Regions from separate parts of the Salirhabdus salicampi genome, predicted to be linked through region 1. Evidence: riboswitches for the same ligand, from Rfam matches in the RefSeq annotation. Region 1 holds a riboswitch; each other region holds the start of a gene.
What was found. A riboswitch is a leader RNA that binds a small molecule or an ion and turns the genes downstream of it on or off. The one in region 1 is predicted to bind cyclic di-GMP.
Positions count from the first base shown of each region.

Region 2: linked by a shared signal. The riboswitch ahead of NLW78_RS13710 (hypothetical protein) and the one ahead of NLW78_RS00690 (diguanylate cyclase domain-containing protein) in region 1 are both predicted to bind cyclic di-GMP.
Region 3: linked by a shared signal. The riboswitch ahead of NLW78_RS13680 (response regulator) and the one ahead of NLW78_RS00690 (diguanylate cyclase domain-containing protein) in region 1 are both predicted to bind cyclic di-GMP.

Region 1 covers NZ_JANBWE010000001.1:138,232-145,315, forward strand. The annotation lists gene NLW78_RS00685 (DUF5667 domain-containing protein) at 1-615, shown strand, start outside; cyclic di-GMP riboswitch class I at 937-1,023, shown strand; gene NLW78_RS00690 (diguanylate cyclase domain-containing protein) at 1,189-2,412, shown strand; gene NLW78_RS00695 (PadR family transcriptional regulator) at 2,676-2,984, shown strand; gene NLW78_RS00700 (chromate transporter) at 2,999-4,189, shown strand; gene NLW78_RS00705 (ArsR/SmtB family transcription factor) at 4,351-4,698, shown strand; gene NLW78_RS00710 (arsenic transporter) at 4,715-6,010, shown strand; gene arsC (arsenate reductase (thioredoxin)) at 6,053-6,472, shown strand; gene NLW78_RS00720 (helix-turn-helix domain-containing protein) at 6,654-7,084, opposite strand, start outside.
Region 2 covers NZ_JANBWE010000005.1:81,201-86,850, reverse strand. The annotation lists gene NLW78_RS13710 (hypothetical protein) at 217-1,101, opposite strand; cyclic di-GMP riboswitch class I at 1,114-1,196, opposite strand; gene NLW78_RS13705 (response regulator transcription factor) at 1,436-2,038, opposite strand; gene NLW78_RS13700 (sensor histidine kinase) at 2,035-3,171, opposite strand; gene desA (Delta(5) desaturase DesA) at 3,274-4,311, opposite strand; gene NLW78_RS13690 (two-component system response regulator) at 4,537-5,650, opposite strand, start outside.
Region 3 covers NZ_JANBWE010000005.1:73,289-80,372, reverse strand. The annotation lists gene NLW78_RS13690 (two-component system response regulator) at 1-218, opposite strand, end outside; gene NLW78_RS13685 (CheR family methyltransferase) at 270-1,127, opposite strand; gene NLW78_RS13680 (response regulator) at 1,140-4,445, opposite strand; cyclic di-GMP riboswitch class I at 4,564-4,646, opposite strand; gene NLW78_RS13675 (M20 family metallo-hydrolase) at 4,851-6,107, opposite strand; partial or broken gene NLW78_RS13670 (ectoine synthase) at 6,255-6,475, shown strand; gene NLW78_RS13665 (metallophosphoesterase family protein) at 6,519-7,084, opposite strand, start outside.

The DNA of each region.
Region 1 (7,084 bases):
GAAGCGAAAGAAGAAGGAAAAGACGTTACAGAGATAGCAACAATTGTTGCGGTAAAGAGTAAAGAACGGACAGAGCGTTTAACAGCGTTATTAGAACGTGAAGATCTCCCGGCAGAAGCTAAACAGGGAATTTCAAAAGCTATTGAAAACCAAGAAAAAGCATCGGAAAAGTTAGCAGAAGCTTTGCAGAAAGCTGAAAAAGCTAACCAAAAAGGTGAAAAAAAGGAAAACGATGCACAGGAACGTGTAAATGACGCAAAACAACAAGGGGAAGAGAGAAAGAACGAAGCTCAGGAACGTGTAAATGACGCAAAACAACAAGGGGAAGAGAGAAAGAACGAAGCTCAGGAACGTGCAAATGACGCAAAACAACAAGGGGAAGAGAGAAAGAATGAAGCTCAGGATCGTGCAAGTGGCGCGAATGAAAAGGCTCAAGGGCAAAAAGAGAATCATGCAAACGATGTAGATTCAGCCGAAGAACAAGAAGTTGAAGAAAGTGAAGGGGAAGTTCAGGGACGGGAAAGTAGTAACGAGGCTCAGAAACCTGAGAAAGCTAATGTTGCAGGAGAACAAGGGCAGAACAAACGTAACAATGCTTCTAACGGTAGACAATAAGTAACGAAATTCGCATATGGAAACATATGCGGATTTATTTTTGAGAAGAAATTTCTAGGGTATTGAGAAACGGTGTAACAACCCAATGGAACAAATGTGAAGGGTCTGTACTAAAGCCATGTGTAAAGCCCTCAAATAGAACCTCCTTATTTTCCCCTACACTTCCCTCTACAAAAAAAGGTCATAAAAAGCGGGTTTCATGGAAATGTATAAAGAAAACAGGTATAAATACCTATATATTAAGGGGGTATTTGACATGTTAGTAGGCAAAAAACACTAGGTCATTTATTGTGTTTATGTTATATTGGAATTTGTCAGGTTAATTGATAAGGGCAAACCTACAGAAATGTTGGGACGCAAAGCTACAGGGGCTTAGGTCGAAACAGACTATGCTAGCCAGCTGCCGTTTTGTGAAGGCACACCAAATAAACGGTGTGTTTATTTTTATTTCTAAAACTGTAAAACTACAGAAAAAATGAGCCATTAGTGAGGTTGATATATATGATTTCGTTCCGTAATACTGCAAGGAAGGTTCCGGCAGTTTCTTGGTTAGTAACTATAGTGGTGTTTATAATGCCGATATTTTTAGACAACTTTAGGTTTAATTCAGAGTTAGTGTGGTTTATCCATGTCATCCCCGTATATTTACTGGCATATTATTTTGGAATAAGAGGAGGGGTAATTGGAGGGTTTATAAGCTTAATTTCTCATCTCTTTTGGGAATGGCTAATGCATCCTGGAGCTTTTTCAAGAAATATAGAAGATATTACAATTATGATTGCAGAAGCAATGGTATTATTGTTTATTGCAATAAGTACGGGAATGTTAGCTGAAATCCTCAGCAAAAATGAACGCAAACTCAGAGGGGTAAATGAGGAGTTACTTAAGACGATAAAAAGACTAACTGAAAGTGAAACAAAGTACCGTACTTTAATTGATAATGCTCATGACTTAATACTGTTAATTGAATTAGATCAAACTGGAAAAGCTCGCCGTATTGTTGAGGCTAATCATAAGGTAGCCGAAGTTTCGGGGTATAGCTTAGAGGAACTCTATTCTTTGGATCCCTCTGCACTTTTAGATGAAAAAACAAAAGTGAAAAGGTTACCAAAATTACGAAAGAAGTTAAGTGAAGATAAGTCGCTTGTTATGGACGTAAATTTAGTGACCAAAAACGACGAAGAGTTACCATTTGAGTTTAGCAGTCGCCCGTTATTGATTGGTCATAAAAAAATGGTTATGACTGTAGGTAGAGATATTTCAAAAAGGAAGAAAAAAGAGGATAATCTTAAGCAGATCGCATATGTTGACACATTAACAGGCTTACCGAATCGAGAATTTTTTCTGGGTTATATAAAGAAATCCTTGTCACGTGCAAGAAGAAAAGAACAGTTAATGGGTCTAATGTTTATTGACTTAGACGGATTTAAGCAAGTAAATGATGAGCTTGGACACGACGTTGGAGATAACTTATTAAGGCAAGTAGCAGAAAAACTAGAAAAATCTGTTCGAGAAGAAGATACTGTTTCCCGGATTGGGGGCGATGAATTTATCGTCACCTTAGAGGATTGTAATAAGAAAGAAGTTGAAAACATTGCAAACAAAATTCTTAAAACCTTTAAGAATCCGTTTCCAGTCCTATCAAATGAAGATATTACAGTTACTCCGAGTATCGGTATAAGCATATATCCATTAGATGGTGAGGATTATGTTACCCTCATTAAGAAAGCAGATCAGGCAATGTATAATGCCAAAGCTCATGGGAAATATTCGTATAGGTTTTATAATGAAATTTGATGGAAGAGAAACACCAAAGTTATTTGTTTTGATAAATAGAAGGTATCATCTTTTCTAAATCATAATATAAATGTATATGTAGAGGTTTGTTTTTGATGATGAACAAGTATTTGTGAGCTGCCCATAGTGGCAGCTTTTTTGTGAATGATAGAGAATGTAAATCTTACTATAACGCTCTTGAAGATGACTTTTCATTCATGTTATATTTTTGATATCGATATTCGATATTGATTTTCGATTTTGGTGTAAGGAGGTGTTATTCAGTGGAGGATAAGGTTGTGCGCAAGCTCTTTTTAGGCTTTATCCAAATTCATATTTTACACCATGCAAAAGAGCATCCAATTTATGGATCATGGATGCTTGAAGAACTAAGGGAACATGGATATGACATAAGCGCTGGTACCCTTTATCCAATTCTACATTCTATGGAAAAGGAAGCACTTCTCACGAAAGAGGAAAAGAATGTAGACGGGAAAATTCGCAAGTATTATACCACGACGGACAAAGGAGAAAAGGTGTTAATTGAAGCTAGAAAAAAAGCCTTTGAACTGTTTAAGGAAATCAAAGATTAAAAGAGGTGAAAACTTTGTCTCAGAAAAGAAATACAAGTTTAAAATCATTGTTAGAACTTTTACTCGTCTCCACTAGATTAGGGTTCACATCCTTTGGTGGGCCTATTGCCCATTTAGGATATTTTCACGAAGAATATATCCGGAGAAGAAAATGGATGGATGAGAAAACGTATGCCGATCTCGTTGCTTTATGCCAGTTCTTGCCTGGTCCTGCTAGTAGCCAGGTAGGGATGGGAATCGGAATAATGAGGGCAGGGGCGATTGGTGGTGTCATTTCCTTTATCGGATTTACCCTACCTTCCGTTATCGCCTTAATTGCTTTTGCATTAATTCTTCAAGGGTTAAATGTTGATGATGTAGGTTGGATTCATGGATTAAAAATTGTAGCAGTTGTTGTTGTCGCACACGCAATTTTAGGGATGGCAAATAAACTTACTCCTGATCTTACGAGAAAAGCAATCGCATTATTTGCTTTAGTGATCGCACTTACGTGGCAAACAGCTTTTACACAAATCGGAATCATTCTTATATCGGCATTTATCGGTTATGTAATCTTTAAAAATCATAAAGATACTGATCATACGGAATTAAACTTTCCTATTTCAAAACGTTTTGCTGTTGTGAGTTTAACATTGTTTTTTGGATTATTAATTTTACTCCCAATTTTACGAGAAATGACATCCTTAAATTGGTTGGCAATGTTTGATAGTTTTTATCGTTCTGGTTCATTAGTATTTGGTGGTGGGCACGTCGTTTTACCCCTTTTAGAGCGAGAGTTTGTACCAACTGGTTGGCTTAGTGAAGAGGCCTTTCTTGCGGGGTATGGTGCTGCTCAGGCTGTACCAGGTCCACTGTTTACTTTCGCAGCATACTTAGGCGCGGTCATTAATGGTTGGCAAGGCGGGCTATTAGCTACAATTGCGATTTTTTTACCTGCTTTTTTATTAATTTTTGGTACATTGCCATTTTGGAACTCTTTGCGTAGTAATCCGAACATAAAAGGAGCATTAATGGGGGTCAATGCTGCTGTTGTTGGTATTTTGATTGCAGCATTTTATCAGCCAATCTGGACGAGTTCTATTTTGCGTCCAATAGATTTTGCGTTCGGTGCTATTTTGTTTAGTATGTTAGTGTTTTGGAAATTGCCACCTTGGATGATTGTGTTAACAGGTGCCATTGGTGGACTTTTCATGACATTCATTTAATGAATAGCTAGGAAATAAGCTACCTTGCGAGGTAGCTTGACTCATGTTAAACGACATTTCAGGAATAATAGCAGCAAAGGAATTGACGTTTTTATATAAGTCTTTTATTATATAAGCGATTAGTTATATACTTTATCTCTCACTAAGATGGGGGTGTATAAATGAGATTTGAACAATTAATCGAGATAGATGATGCTGCGGCTGCGATAAAGTTATTAGGGGACAAAACCCGACTAACAATGGTAAAAATTTTAGATGAAAATGAATGCTGTGTATGTGAATTTGTAGAATTATTTGAAATGAGTCAGCCAGCCATTAGTCAGCACTTGAAAAAATTGAAAACTATCGGGCTTGTTAATGAAACAAGAAAAGGACAGTGGATTTTCTATTCCTTAAATAAAACGAGTAACGTATATCCTCTTATTAAAAGTTTATTAGAACATATACCGAATCAACGAAATAAGTTGGAAGATCTTATGAAAAAGGGACTTAGAATTACATGTAAATAAAGTGGAGGTAAACCAATTGACACAACTTATATTGGCAACTGTAATTTTTATTGCAACATTGATTTTAGTCATCTGGCAACCTAAAGGTCTCTCAATTGGCTGGTCGGCTTGTGGAGGGGCAATCGTTGCTTTAATGGTAGGCGTTGTAAACTTTAGTCATGTCATTGATGTGACAGGTATTGTTTGGAATGCAACATTAGCTTTTATTGCCATTATTATTATTTCTTTAATCCTCGATGAAATTGGATTTTTTGAATGGGCAGCTTTACATATGGCTAGAGCCGCTAAAGGACACGGGGTTCGCATGTTTGTGTATGTATCAATATTAGGGGCAATTGTAGCCGCCTTTTTCGCTAACGATGGAGCTGCGCTCATTCTAACTCCGATTGTTTTAGCTATGGTAAGGAATTTGAATTTTAGTGAGAAAATGATTTTCCCTTTTATTATTGCAAGTGGTTTTATAGCCGATACGACGTCGTTGCCACTTATTGTTAGTAACTTAGTAAATATAGTATCAGCAGACTTCTTTAAAATTGGATTTGTGGAGTATGCTTCCAGAATGGTTATACCTAATCTTTTCGCGTTAGTAGCAAGTATTACTGTCCTATATTTATATTTTCGTAAGAGCATTCCGCGTAATTATAAAATGGATAACTTGAAAACGCCAAATGAAGCAATACGGGATCACAAAATGTTTCGAATGTCATGGTTTGTACTTTCGATACTATTAATCGGTTATTTTGTAAGTGAGTTTTTCCATATCCCTGTATCCATTATAGCTGGCGTCATTGCCGTTTTCTTCTTAATGATGGCGAGAAACAGTCCAGTTGTACAAACGATACAAATTCTTCGAGGAGCCCCTTGGGCAATTGTGTTCTTTTCTATTGGAATGTATGTGGTCGTTTATGGGCTACGTAATGTTGGGCTAACCTCTGTGCTAGCAGACTTAATCCAATATACGGCTGATCATGGATTATTCGCCGCAACAATAGGGATGGGTTATATTGCTGCGATTTTGTCATCAATTATGAACAATATGCCAACAGTAATGATTGATGCACTGGCGATAGCTGAAACGAATACCGATGGAGTGATTCGGGAAGCATTGATTTACGCGAATGTAATTGGTTCCGACCTTGGTCCGAAAATTACACCAATCGGTTCATTAGCAACCTTATTATGGTTACACGTTCTTTCGCAAAAAGGTGTGAAGATATCGTGGGGAACGTATTTTAAAACAGGAATTATTTTAACGATTCCGACCTTGTTTGTAACCTTATTAGGCTTATATATAACCTTACGCTTCATGTAACGAGTTAACATAAAAATTTAACTGCAACAAAGGAGAATGAATATGTCAAAAAAATCAATTTATTTCTTATGTACTGGTAATTCTTGTAGAAGTCAGATGGCAGAAGGATGGGCGAAACATTATCTTGGAGATGAGTGGGATGTAAAGAGTGCAGGGATTGAAGCTCATGGATTGAATCCGAACGCTGTGGAAGCGATGAAAGAAATTGGGATTGATATCACGAACCAAACGTCCGACATTATTGATTCAAAGATTTTAAACAATGCAGATTTAGTTGTTACCTTATGTGGTGATGCGGCAGACAAATGCCCAACAACTCCCCCACATGTAAAACGTGATCATTGGGGCTTTGACGACCCAGCAAAAGCAGAAGGAACGGAAGAAGAGAAATGGGAATTTTTCCAGCGAGTACGTGATGAAATCGGAGGCCGTATCAAACGTTTTAAAGAAACAGGGGAATAAATGAAAATGCCTCTTATAATCATTAAGTTGTATCTTATGTAGTAGTTCCCAAGTTTCATGTAACTTTATGTAAATATGTCAATTAACTAAAAACCAACATTGAGAGATGTTGGTTTTTTAGTTGAAAGAAAGATGGAGGGAAAGTAAGTATATTAGGATTAGAGATTTGCTTACGTTTAATCTATAATAAATCGTTTAATTCGGTATCTGAATATATAGAAACTAATACTACCGCTTTCTGATTACCAACATTTTTCACAAAGTGTGGCACACTTGCATTCCAACTAAAGGAATCACCACTTTCTGCAATAATAGAGTCTTCTCCTTGTTCAGCAAGGATTTTTCCTTCTAACACTAAATGACATTCTTCTCCTTCGTGGGCATGTGGTTCTCCTATTGTTGCTCCAGGAGGGAATTCTACAATCATCATTCTCAAACCACCCTTAGAAGTAAGATGCTCAATCTTTAGGTCATTAAAAGTTGATTTTGATCTCTTATCTTTTCGTATTACACGCATATGCTGTTTCTTTTCTAGGAGTAAGTACGATAGAGGTATTCCAAGAAATGAAGCAATTGTATTTAGTGTGTTAATGGAAGGTGAAGTGTTATTGT
Region 2 (5,650 bases), on a different contig from region 1:
TATGTTTATCCATTCCTCTACCTCTTTCAACTATATAAAAAAGTGAAGGTTATACCTTCACTTTTTTATTATTCATATTTACATTTTATAGTCTATATTAGATCCTATTGGTCCAGTATTAAATACATTTTCACCATTAGTTACGCCGACTGTAGTCTCGTTATTCATACTTTCCCATGTGCCTACTTTATTGGACTCGGTTTGTACTTCTGTATTCTAAACTGTTGTATCTTTATTTACAGAAGTATTCATACCTTCCCATGTGCCGTCATTTTGCACCGACGTTCTACTAGATACACCTTCTTGAGACGTTGTGTTATCGGTTTGATTATACATAAAACCGTCGCCACGTTGCACTTCTACGTTCGTATCTTTAGTTTGTACTTGTGTACCACGGGCCGCCTCAGTAGCTGCTGTACTGGAACTACTATTACCACTTGCAGTCGAATTATTTTCAGTATAATTCGTTCTTGATTGATTCTTTACGTTAGATTCTGTTCGACCACGGTTTTCAACTTGATTCGTATATGTTTCATTTTCTGTATGATTTGAAGCAGATCGATTCTCATCATTTGCACTAGATTGAGAGCGTCCTTTATTATCAGCATTTTCATTTGAGATATTCTTACCGTTACTAGCTGTTGCTGCTTTGTCATTGCGATTGGCTTGTCCATTCACACTTGCATTGTTACGATTTTCAGATGGATGCGCCGCAGAATTATTTTGACGACTTTTACTATATGCTTCGTGGGCTTCGCGACTTATCTCCATCTTAAAGTTATGAACTTTCGATTCGAACTTTTCAGAATGCTTATCTACACGATAAGATATACTCTTTTCTGCCAATTGATTTAACTGTTTCTTCAAGTCACCACTACTATTAAAACCTGATTTCATAGAATAGTAGTTATTCAGCACATTTTGCATACTTTGCAAGTTGTTCTTTTGACTACCTGTTTCATTTTGAAATCCTTTAGTTTCATTTAATTGGGGGTGGTTTGTCACTTTGTTTTGTTGATTTGGTTGTTGCTGATATGTAGTGTTATAAGATTGATTTCTCCAAAATGGCTGGTAATTGGCTTGGTCTTTATAAATTTGCATGACTTTTCCTCCTCTGGTAGCTGGCTGGCATGGTTTACACCTTAGCCCCTTAAGCTTTGCGTCCCCATCTTTCGATAGGTTTGCCCTTATCTTGAAGGCAATATTTACATAAATATAGAATATCATACTTTAGTACCAACAAAAAGTAACTCTTATTACCCACAATAAGATTTTGAAGCAGTTAACTATTCCAAAATAACGAAAAATGTTCACTATGTGCACCGTTCTTGTTAACCTATCATTATGTAAAGTAGACGATTTCTATTTTAAAGTAGTAACATCTTTTTAAAATAAAAAAAGACACTTCTTATACCAAAGTGTCTTACTTTAAACATTATTGTTTGAACCAACCTTTATCCTCAAACTTTGAAACAGCTTCAACCCGGTTTGATACGTCCAGTTTGTCAAAGATGACTGATATATAGTTACGAACTGTACCATACGTTAAGTGGAGTTCTTTTGCAATTTCTTTTGTGCTTTTTCCCTTTGCTATCAACTTTATCACTTGATTTTCCCGCTCTGTAAGTGGGTTTGCTTCTTCGTAAGCTAAATCAACGAGTTCAGGGGAATAGACTCTTCCACCGTTCATAATTTTCCGTATGGAACTTGCTAACTCCTCACTAGGACTGTCCTTCAACAAATAGCCACTAACTTGCACTTGTCGTGCACGTTCAAAATATCCTGCTCGTGCAAAGGTCGTTAAGATAATGGTTTTACATGGCAAGTCAATCATTTCTTCAGCAGCATCTAGCCCATTCATTACCGGCATTTCGATGTCCATAATACAAATATCCGGATTGTGCTGTTTCACCAGATCGACTGCTTCTTGTCCATTTGCAGCCTTCCCTACTACTTCCATATCATCTTCTAAATCAAGTAAAGAACCGAGTGCACCGAGTAACATTCGCTGGTCTTCCGCAATGACGATACGAATCATCGCTCTTCCCCCTGTTTTACCATTGTCATAACATTAGGTATGGTTATATCTATTGTGGTACCATTTTTGTTCGTAATGTTCACTTGGCCGTTCACAAATTCTAAACGTTCAGCCATACCTTTTAAACCGTGACCATTTGTTTGTTCACTTTCGTCACTAAATCCAACCCCGTCATCTTCAATCTTTAAACGAAAATGATCAATCGTTTCGTTTATTTCAATTATGCAAGATTTTGCTCCACTATGCTTTACGATATTTGTTACAGCCTCTTTTAAACACATACTCATTACATCTTCCACTAATGCAGGCGTATTGCGCAAATTTGTTTTCCCATGTATGGATACGTCAATATTGGCAGCTTTTAAAAGTTGCTGAACATGTTTCAATTCTTCATCTAACTTCGCCCCACGCATATCCGCAAGCATATCCCGCACTTCTTTTAACGCTGTTCTCGCGGTTTGATTAATATCCGTAATTTCATTTTTGGCACCATTTATGTCTTTATGAATTAACCGGCTCGCTAAGTCACTCTTCAACCCAATTAACGTTAATTTTTGCCCAAGTGTGTCGTGTAAGTCTCGTGCAATTCTTTGTCTTTCTTCGTAAACCATTAATTGTGAAATTTTTTCTTTCGCATCATTAAGCTGAACTTCGAGCTTTTGCCTTTTAATTCTGTTATATGTATTAATAGGCAACAATACAACCCCTAAGATTGTAACCCCAATAAAAGGCCATTGTGAAAAGAATAATTCACGTTGTGTCAATACGCTCAATGACGCAGCTGTAATGGTCGTTACAACATGAATAATATAGAGGGTTATAAATCCACCTTTATGTTGTACATTCCCAATATAAAAGGCTAAAAATAGTGAAAAATATACATACCCATAAAAAAGTGACATGCCTACACTTATACATATCATGATGGAAACACATACGTATAGAAACCATCCATTAGACAAAAAAGATAACCGGTAAGCTACGAAGAATAAAATGATCATGACGAATCCGAACACGATTTCCCAAAGCATAGTCGACTTAAATATAAAGTAAAAAGGTAATAAACTAAATATGATCCATACGTAAATGCTTAAACTTTTGTTTTTCGGAAAAATATTATACCAATTTTGCATATTCGTTTCCTTTCCTTACAATTCCTATCTATTATACCATCTTCCATTATGATAAAAGAAAAACCATTCAATTTACATTTGAACGGTTTTTCCCTTAGACTTTTACGTTTTATTTACTTGCATGGATACTTTTTTATTTGGTTGCTTTAATAAATGTTTAACCTCTTTAAACGTAACGAATGTTTTCGCTTCTTCATCGTACAAACGGAAACGAATGGATTTTAAACTTGAACCAACCGTAATCGTTGTCGCCTGCTGTAATTCTGGTGTTGAATTGTGTACAGGCTCCAAATGGTAGTTCGGTACTTTCGGACTTAAATGGTGAACATGGTGGTAACCGATATTACCCGTAATCCACTGTAATATTTTAGGTAGTTTATAATATGAACTTCCATCTATAGCCGCCTTCACGTAGTCCCAATCCGATTCATCTTCAAAATAGGAGTCTTCAAACTGATGCTGAACGTAGAATAACCATATTCCGAGCATTCCTGATACGAACATAATTGGTAATTGAACGATTAGAAAGTTAACCCAACCGATGGCTAACATTAAAACAATTGCAATAGCAACAATGGATACATTCGTAACATACATGTTGATTCGTTCTTTTTTTCGAGCATCTTTACGGTTTTTTCGATTTTCCACAAAGAATAACATTAGTGGACCCAGTACAAACATTACGAACGGATTACGATATAAACGGTACTGCAGACGTTCAAGCTTTGTCGCTTTTACATACTCATCAACTGTCATAACCCAGATATCGCCAGTTCCACGTTTATCTAAATTTCCACTAGTAGCGTGATGAATTGAATGTTCACGTTTCCACTTTTCATATGGAAACATTGTTAAAATTCCGGTAATAGTACCGACAATGTTATTTAGCTTGCGGTTATGAAAAAATGATCCATGACAACAATCATGAAAAATAATAAATGTCCGCACAACAAACCCTGCCGTTATTACTGAAATCGCTAATGATAACCATATAGATATAGAAATCGCCTCGTATGCTAAGTACCATAGCAATATATATGGCACTATTGTATTAATCATTTGCCATACACTTGCCTTTGTATCTGATGTTTCAAATTGTTTAATTTTTTTTCGTAGTTGCGCTAATTTTGAGTTAGCCATAATTATCCCCCTTGTTTCCTTTATGACCTAGTCTTAATGATAGGTGAATTTCTTGTTTCGTAATAGTCATGAACGTCAGCAGTTTTTTATGACAAATGTCATATATTTGATTTGCGGCGGCTTTTTCAACATTAATATTCCATAAAAAGGGGCGTAACATTCACGAAAAAATGAACAATAAAATGGAGCGTGTCTGTCTACAGTTCAGACAACGCTCCTTATATCCTAAACTCTTATTTCTCTTTCCATTAAGAAACGAAAAATATTATCAGCCGGTAATGGGCGGCTTAAATAGTAACCTTGTACTGAATCACAATACAATGAAACCAACATATCCCATATTTCTTCAGTTTCTACACCTTCTGCTACAACTGAAATTCCTAAATTATGCGCTAAACTAATGACAGATCGAACAATCATCGCATCGTTCGGATCCTTTGTCATATCAATAACAAAAGACTTATCAACTTTTATTTCATCAACTGGTAAGTTCTTCAAATAGGCCAACGAAGAATAACCTGTTCCAAAATCATCTATAGACAAGCGAATTCCGAGTCCTCTTAGTTTCAATAATATATCCATTGCCCTTTTTGGGTTTGCCATAATAAAGCTTTCCGTAATTTCTAATGTTAAACACTGTGGTGGCACTTCCCATTTCTCTAATAATTCTTTTACTTGGTCGGGCAAATATATGTCTTGTAAATTGCGAGTTGATAAATTAACGGCTACTCCCGTATTGTACCCTTCTTTTCGCCAACGGGCGAGTTGACCTAAGGACTTGTTCAACACTGTTAAAGTAAGTGATTTAATTAATCCATTTTGCTCTGCTAAAGGAATGAACTCATCCGGCGGAATAAAACCGTGTATCGGGTGTTCCCAACGAACAAGAGCCTCAAGTTCGAATACTCGATTAGACTTCACATCTAGTTTTGGCTGGTAATAAACCATTAACTTGTCATGATCAATACTATCCCGAAGTTCACTAATTAATTGTAGGCGATTTAAGCTGTTTGGATCATTTTCGGTTGAATAAATAGCGTAGCCACTTCCCGTACGCTTCGCTGTATACATCGCAACATCTGCTCTTCGCATTAACGTTTCCACATCGTCACCATGATATGGGAATATTGCCACACCGACACTTGGACGAACCATCAATGTCTGTTCATTAATTTCAATCGGTTGTTCAATGACTTCAATAATTTCTTTCGCCAACGTTACTGCTTTGTCTGTATCCATATTGGACAATAGTACACCAAACTCATCCCCACCTAATCGTGCGACTGTGTCTTCTTCCCCTACAAGGGTCTCAAGTCGATTCGCTATCTGCTTTAATAAA
Region 3 (7,084 bases), on a different contig from region 1:
TTAATGACTTGTGCTGTTTCAAATCCATTCAGACCAGGCATTTGAACATCAAGCAAAATGACTGCATAGTCATCTTTCAGGAGAAACTTAAGAGCTTCTTCACCAGATGTTGCCCGAACTAAATTGTACTCCGGACTGGAAAGTACAGCTTCAAGTGCTAGAAGGTTTTCGGGACGGTCATCTACCATTAAGATGTTAATTTTATCACTTCGCTGCATATTTAGACTCCTAACCTATTAAGTTTCAGCTTGGAATTCCGTAGATTTTGGTTACTTCGTCTTTCGATAGAACTTCTCAGTTGGCAATACTTCTTCAAAATGTTGTGCATGTTGTGTAAATCGAATGGACTCTTTATCCCCTAACGCTAATATACCAAACCTGCTTAAACTTTGATAAAACAAATCGTGAACTTGATCACGTAATTCATTATTAAAATAAATAAGGACATTTCGGCACAAAATTAAGTTGAATTCGTTAAAAGAACCGTCTGTAACTAAATTATGTTGGGCAAAAACAACGTTCTCCGTTAAGCTTTGATCGAGAATAGCAAAATTCCCTTGTACCGAATAATATTTGGAAAAGTCTTTTTCACCGCCTGCTTGATGATAATTATAGGTATACTTTCGCATCTTTTCTAACGGTACTTTTCTACTTTTAGCAATTTCTAACACATTTTTGTTCATATCAGTGGCATAAATCTTACATTTTCCTAGTAAACCTTCTTCTTTCAACGTAATTGCCATTGAATATACTTCCTCACCAGTTGAGCACCCTGCATGCCAAATTCGAATGACTGGATAGGATCTTAACAATGGTACAACATTCTTTCGAAATGAGGAGAAAAAGCTAGGATCCCGAAACATTTCGGTAACATTTATGGAAAAATCGGCGAGGAGCCTTTCCATAAAAATCGGGTTGTGGAGTACCTTTTCTGTTAATTCAGAAATAGATCTAAGCTTTTCGGCTTTTATTCGATGCCATATACGCCTCCGTAGAGACGAATATGAATAATTTCGAAAGTCGTATCCGTAACGAAGGAAAATCCCTTCGAGGAGTAGACGTATTTCAATCTTTTCCACCCCGTCGTAAGTTGTCCAACTTTTTTCATTAAATAGATTTTCCTCCACTCATCATTCTCCTTACTTATATAACCAAACTCGCATTAACGATAATAATTGATCATTGTTAATTGGTTTCGCGATATAATCGGAGGCACCCGCATCTAAACACTTTTTCCGATCATCTTTCATCGCCTTTGCTGTTAATGCAATGATTGGTAATGATTTAAATTCAGGGTTGCTGCGAATCTTTTGCGTCGCTTCGTATCCGTCCATCTCAGGCATCATGACGTCCATTAAGACAAGATCGATATCTTCATTTCTCTGCAACGTTTCGATTCCTTCTCTTCCGTTTTCAGCAAACAACACTTCCATTTCATGATGTTCAAGCATATTAGATAAAGCAAAGACATTTCTTATATCATCATCAACGATTAATATTTTCTTACCTTCAAAATGATTGTCCTGCAAAGTTTCTTGAACATGTTCGATACTCACATTTGATAAATCTTCATCTTTTTTGTTTAACAAATATGATACTTCCTCAAGCAATCTCTCGGGTGAGTAAATATCTTTCATAATGATCGTTTTCGCATGCTTCTTTAATCTTAACTCATCCTTTGAAGATAGGTCTCTTCCTGTATAAATAAGGACTGGTATATAGTGTAACGAGCTTTCTTTCTCGATTTCTTCTAACAATTCATAACCAGACATTTTCGATAAACCTAAATCTAATATCATACAATCGAAAAATTTGCCGGTTAACTCTTGTAATGCTTCTTCCCCTGAAGATACAGAAACGATATCTACATACATTCCTTGGATGAGTTCTACGATACTGTTCCGTTGTGTAGCATCATCCTCAACGACAAGAATTCGTTTTCGGTCGGACTCCATTTCTCGGACTAGTTCTTCATCTGATACGACATCTTCTATTGGAGGTATGTCCGTGACAACAGGATCAGCAATTCGAGTGGATGCAATTTCGTCTCGTGCATCAATAATAGGTGTCTCTTCTTGCTGGTTTACTTCGTTTGGTCCTACATAAGAGATTGGCAAGTAAAGGGTGAAAGTACTTCCTTCTCCTTCTATACTTTCGACTTTTATGTCGCCGCCTAGCATAGAAGCAAATTCCCGACTAATGGAAAGTCCTAAACCTGTACCTTCATACTTTCGACTTGTTGTTCCATCTACCTGTTGGAAGGCATCAAAAATAATTTCTTGTTTATCTTTAGGGATTCCAATACCAGTATCTGAAATGGAGAATGCAACGGTAACATCACCGTTATGGAAAGCCTCTCCTGTTAGTTGTTGTAATTCTTGTTCACTTGCCCTCCGAATGTTTAAGTTTACATGACCTCTTTCCGTAAACTTAAAGGCATTTGATAGTAGGTTCTTTATTATTTGTTCAAATCGTTTTTTATCTGTAAATACTGTTTTAGGTAACGTGTTGCTTAATTGAACATCAAACTCGATTCCTTTATTTTCTGCTACGGGTTTAAATGTATCTTCCACGAAACGTTTCACATCATTCAATAGGAAGCGGCTTTTATAAACTTCCATATTCCCGGACTCTACCTTTGATAAATCAAGGATATCATTAATGAGATTTAATAAGTCTGCACCAGATGAATAGATTGTTTTGACAAATTCTACTTGTTTGTCTGTGAAGTTTCCTTCTTTGTTTTCAGAAAGAAGCTTCGCTAAAATTAATAAACTATTTAACGGAGTTCGTAGCTCGTGAGACATGTTTGCTAAAAACTCTGATTTATATTTAGATATAAGCTCAAGTTGTTTCGCTTTCTCTTCAGCATCTACTTTAGCTTTTTCAGCTTCTTGACTTTTTTGCTCAAACTTTTGATTTTGTTCTGCTAGTTGTTGGGCTTTTTCTTCTAACTCTGTGTTATTATGCTCCAACTCCTCCTGTTGCTGTTGAAGGACACGCTCAGATTCTTTTAAAGCCTTTGTCTGCTGCTCAAGTTCGGCATTAATTTGCTCTAATTCTTTTTGTTGAACTTCTAATTCTTCTGCTTGTGTTTGAAGCTCTTCTGTTAAAACTTGCGACTCTTCTAACAACTCTTCGGTGCGCATTTGCCCTTTAATATTTTCAATCACAATACCAATACTATCTGTTAATTGTTCTAATAATTCTTTCTCAATCTCTTTAAATTGATGGAATGAAGCAACTTCTAGTACACCTAGCACTTTCCCTTTGAAAATAAGTGGTAGTACGATGATATTTAATGGCGTAGCTTCTCCTACTCCTGAATTAATTTTAATGTAGTCATCAGGGACATCGGTAAGAAGTATCGTTTCTTTTTCATACGCAGCTTGACCGACTAAGCCCTCACCAAAGGAGAATCGATCTGATAAATGTTTTCGTTCTTTATATGCGTAACTACCCACTAGCCTTAAATCAGGTGCGTCATCTTCATCACTATCTTCTGTAATGTATAAGACCCCTAAATTCCCTCTGACTAGCGGGGTGACTTTTGACACAAATGTTTTCGCCAGTGATTGCAAGTCCGGATTCCCTTGCAATTCAACTGTTATTTCGGCAATGTTAGATTTCAGCCATGCTTGCTCTTCATTCAAAACTGCTGTTTCACGTTCCCGGTCTGTTTTCTCTTGTAACCAGTCAATCATACGATTGAAAGCATCTGCTAACTTACCAAATTCATCCTTTGATTTAACGCTTAATCGTTTGGTCAGGTCGAGTTTTCCAGATGTAAATCCTTCAATTCCATTTAATAGCAGATTTAAGTTTTTAGTAATATTGCGAATGATTATAATGGCAATCACAAGACCGGCACCGATTACTAGCGTAGATAAAATAATGATAATTTTTCTTGTATTTTCAAATAACGCTTGAGATTCTTCTGTAATCTCTTCCATATCTTGTTCATAGACGTTTGTAAGTTGAGTGATGTTATCAAGTAGTTCTGTTTGAATGCGGACACTTTCTTCATTAAAAAATGGTCGATTCACTCTGCTATCTGATGCAAGATAAAGATCAACTAGGTTATTATAGTTCTGGTATTCCACCTTTAATTTCCTAAAGGTAGAAATGGCCTCCCTTTGGACAATGACATTTTCCAGCGATGCAATTGTAACTTCTATATCTGAACGCTTTTCATCCACTGCATTCAAAAATTTAAAAGTCTCAGATTCATTTTCAAATGATTCAGCCTCTCTTACTAATTTAACGTAAGAACTGAAATCATTTCCCAATCGATTCAGTAGAACAATTTTTTGATAATCTTTCTCAACAACTGTTTCAATATTATGATTAAATTTTTCTAATAGCACCACTGCTGTAGTTGCTAGCACAACTAATAGAAACATTACAGATGCTGAACCAATAATCAGCCTGCGTTTAACCGACATCTCCTAACGCCCCGTTTCTAAATATATTCATAAAAAACAATGATAGACAAAGCTCAGAACGTTAATGAAAATATGAAAAGAGAAGTAATGCCCGCAAAGGGAGTCACTTCTCTTTCCCTACGGTAACCCAGCCATCTTAGCTTCCGCTTTAGACCTGAGGCTTTGCGTCCTCATCTTTCGACAAGTTTGCCTTTATCGTACCATTATTTTATTTCTTTCTATATTTTATATATTTCTAGTACATATTCACTATTTTTATTTTAACATATTTTTCATTCTAGGATGATGGTAATTATTATAGAATGAAATAAAATTCCATTTTAAAATAGATGTAGGTCACCATGACTTGAAACCATTTATATAGAAAAACGCCGTACCTATTCTAGGCACAGCGTATATGAATCATTAGTAGTTTTCTATGAAGTGTTTTAAAACATGGATCGTCTGAACACAATCGTTCAAGGAAGACCATTCTGCCGGGTTATGACTAATACCATCTTTACTTTGCACAAACAACATGGCAGATGGAATTTTTCTCCCAACGACCATTGCATCATGACCTGCTCCACTCGGTAAATAGAAAGGTTCTATGCCATTTGCCACAATCGATGCATCTAACTTTTGTTGTAGATCCTTTCGTATTAACAACGGATCAACTCGTACGGTTTCATTCCATGCAACGTTTATGCCGTACTTCTTGGCAACACTTTGTGCTGCATCGGTTATTAACCCAACAAGTTGATCACGTGTATTCTCATGGATATCACGAATATCAACCGTTAAGTCCACTTCACCTGGAATTACATTTACCCCATTTGGTTTGACGTTCAATTTTCCAACAGTTGCTACTGCCGTTGAACTAACTCGTGGAGGTAGATTATGAATCTCACTTACAAACTTTCCGGCAGCAACGAGGGCGTCACATCTTTCATCCATGGGGGTATTTCCAGCATGACCTGCTTGTCCTTTAAAGTTCATAGATAACCAACAAGGTCCAGCAATACCTGTTACGATACCAACAGGGAGTTGCTCTTTTTCCAAGCGTTTCCCTTGTTCAATGTGAACTTCTATAAAAGCTTCTATCTTCGTTAGATCCCGTTCGGATTGAAAGAATTCTTCTTCTGTTAAGCCAATTTCATCTAGAACCTCAGAGAAAGATTTCCCCTCTGTATCTGTTAACTTTGTTATCGTTTCTTTATCATTTTGCCCAGTAAAGGCCTGACTTCCTAACAACCCACCATTGAAGCGTGCCCCTTCCTCATCTGTAAAAATCACAACTTCAACCGTGCGTTCTGGTGTATAGCCAGTTTCTTTCCACGCTTCAACTACTTCTAATGCTGCTAATACACCTAACGGCCCATCAAAATGCCCTCCATTTGGAACGCTATCTACGTGTGAACCAGACATCAGGAGAGGTAGTGACTGATTTTTTCCTTCTAATCTACCAAAAACATTGCCCGCACCATCAGTCGTTACGGCTAACCCCGCTTCTTTCATCCAATCTATTACTTTATTTTTCGCTTCAGCTTCTTTAGCAGAAAATCCTACACGATAAGACCCACCGTACTCTGTTTTACCGATTAAGGATAACTCATTCAGACGGGAAGCCACTCTATTACCGGATACACCTGAATGATTTAATGTGTAATCGAAATCAGCCATTAAATTATGATATAAATCGTCTTTTTTATGTAACACGAATTGAAGTCTCCTTTACTTACCGTATTTATTCAAAGGTATTTCAAACTATTATAAGGTAAAGAACCAGAATTTTCTATAAATTGAGCATGATTTTTATTTAGGAGAGAGCTTTGGTATCAAAGCCACCATGAAGATGTTTTATTGTATAAAAGGGGAAGGTGAAGTCGAGACATTGTCAGTGGTAAGGTGCTTTTTGTGATTTCAGCAGGTAAAATATATGCCCTAGATAAACATGATATGCGCATGGTTTGCGCATTCAATCCACCTTTGACCGGGAAAGAGGTTCACGACGAAACGGTGTGTATCCCTTAGTTGAAGACGATGAATAGTCTGACGACCTCTTCCACGGAGTTTGAAAGAGGTTGTCTTTTGCTATATATATCGCAAATGTTGGTTTCCGTAAAAAACTTCTAAAATAAATTCCTTCCCAGGAACATTTAAGCGCTCGTATGAGAGTAAAAAGTCTTTATTGTCATATGGTACTTCTCGAAACGATATATTTATATTCCCAAATGCTCCTAATTCAACAACTCCGTATGGTGCTAACGGCTTATGATTACATCCTAATGAGCTTGGATTTACATACAGCCGTTCTTTCGATTTAAAATGATGAACAACGTGATGGTGGCCAAAACAAACGATGTCCGCGGTTGACTCCCGGTACAACTCATCTAATTTATTTACTGAAGGGGTTTGATCGACGGGTAAAAAATCACCCCGTTCATTTACATGGTAATGGGTAAAATAAAACGTTTTCCCATTATGATTTGCGTATAACTTTTGCGAAAGACCAGATAGCATCGGTAGGTAAGCAGGATCTAACCGGGAAGCAATCCATTTATGGTGTTCTTTTTCTTCTCCCTTACTTCCAGGTTCCTTACCCGCAAAAATATTTAAAATTGCTTGATCATGGTTACCAGCCACAAAGGAAATGTTCT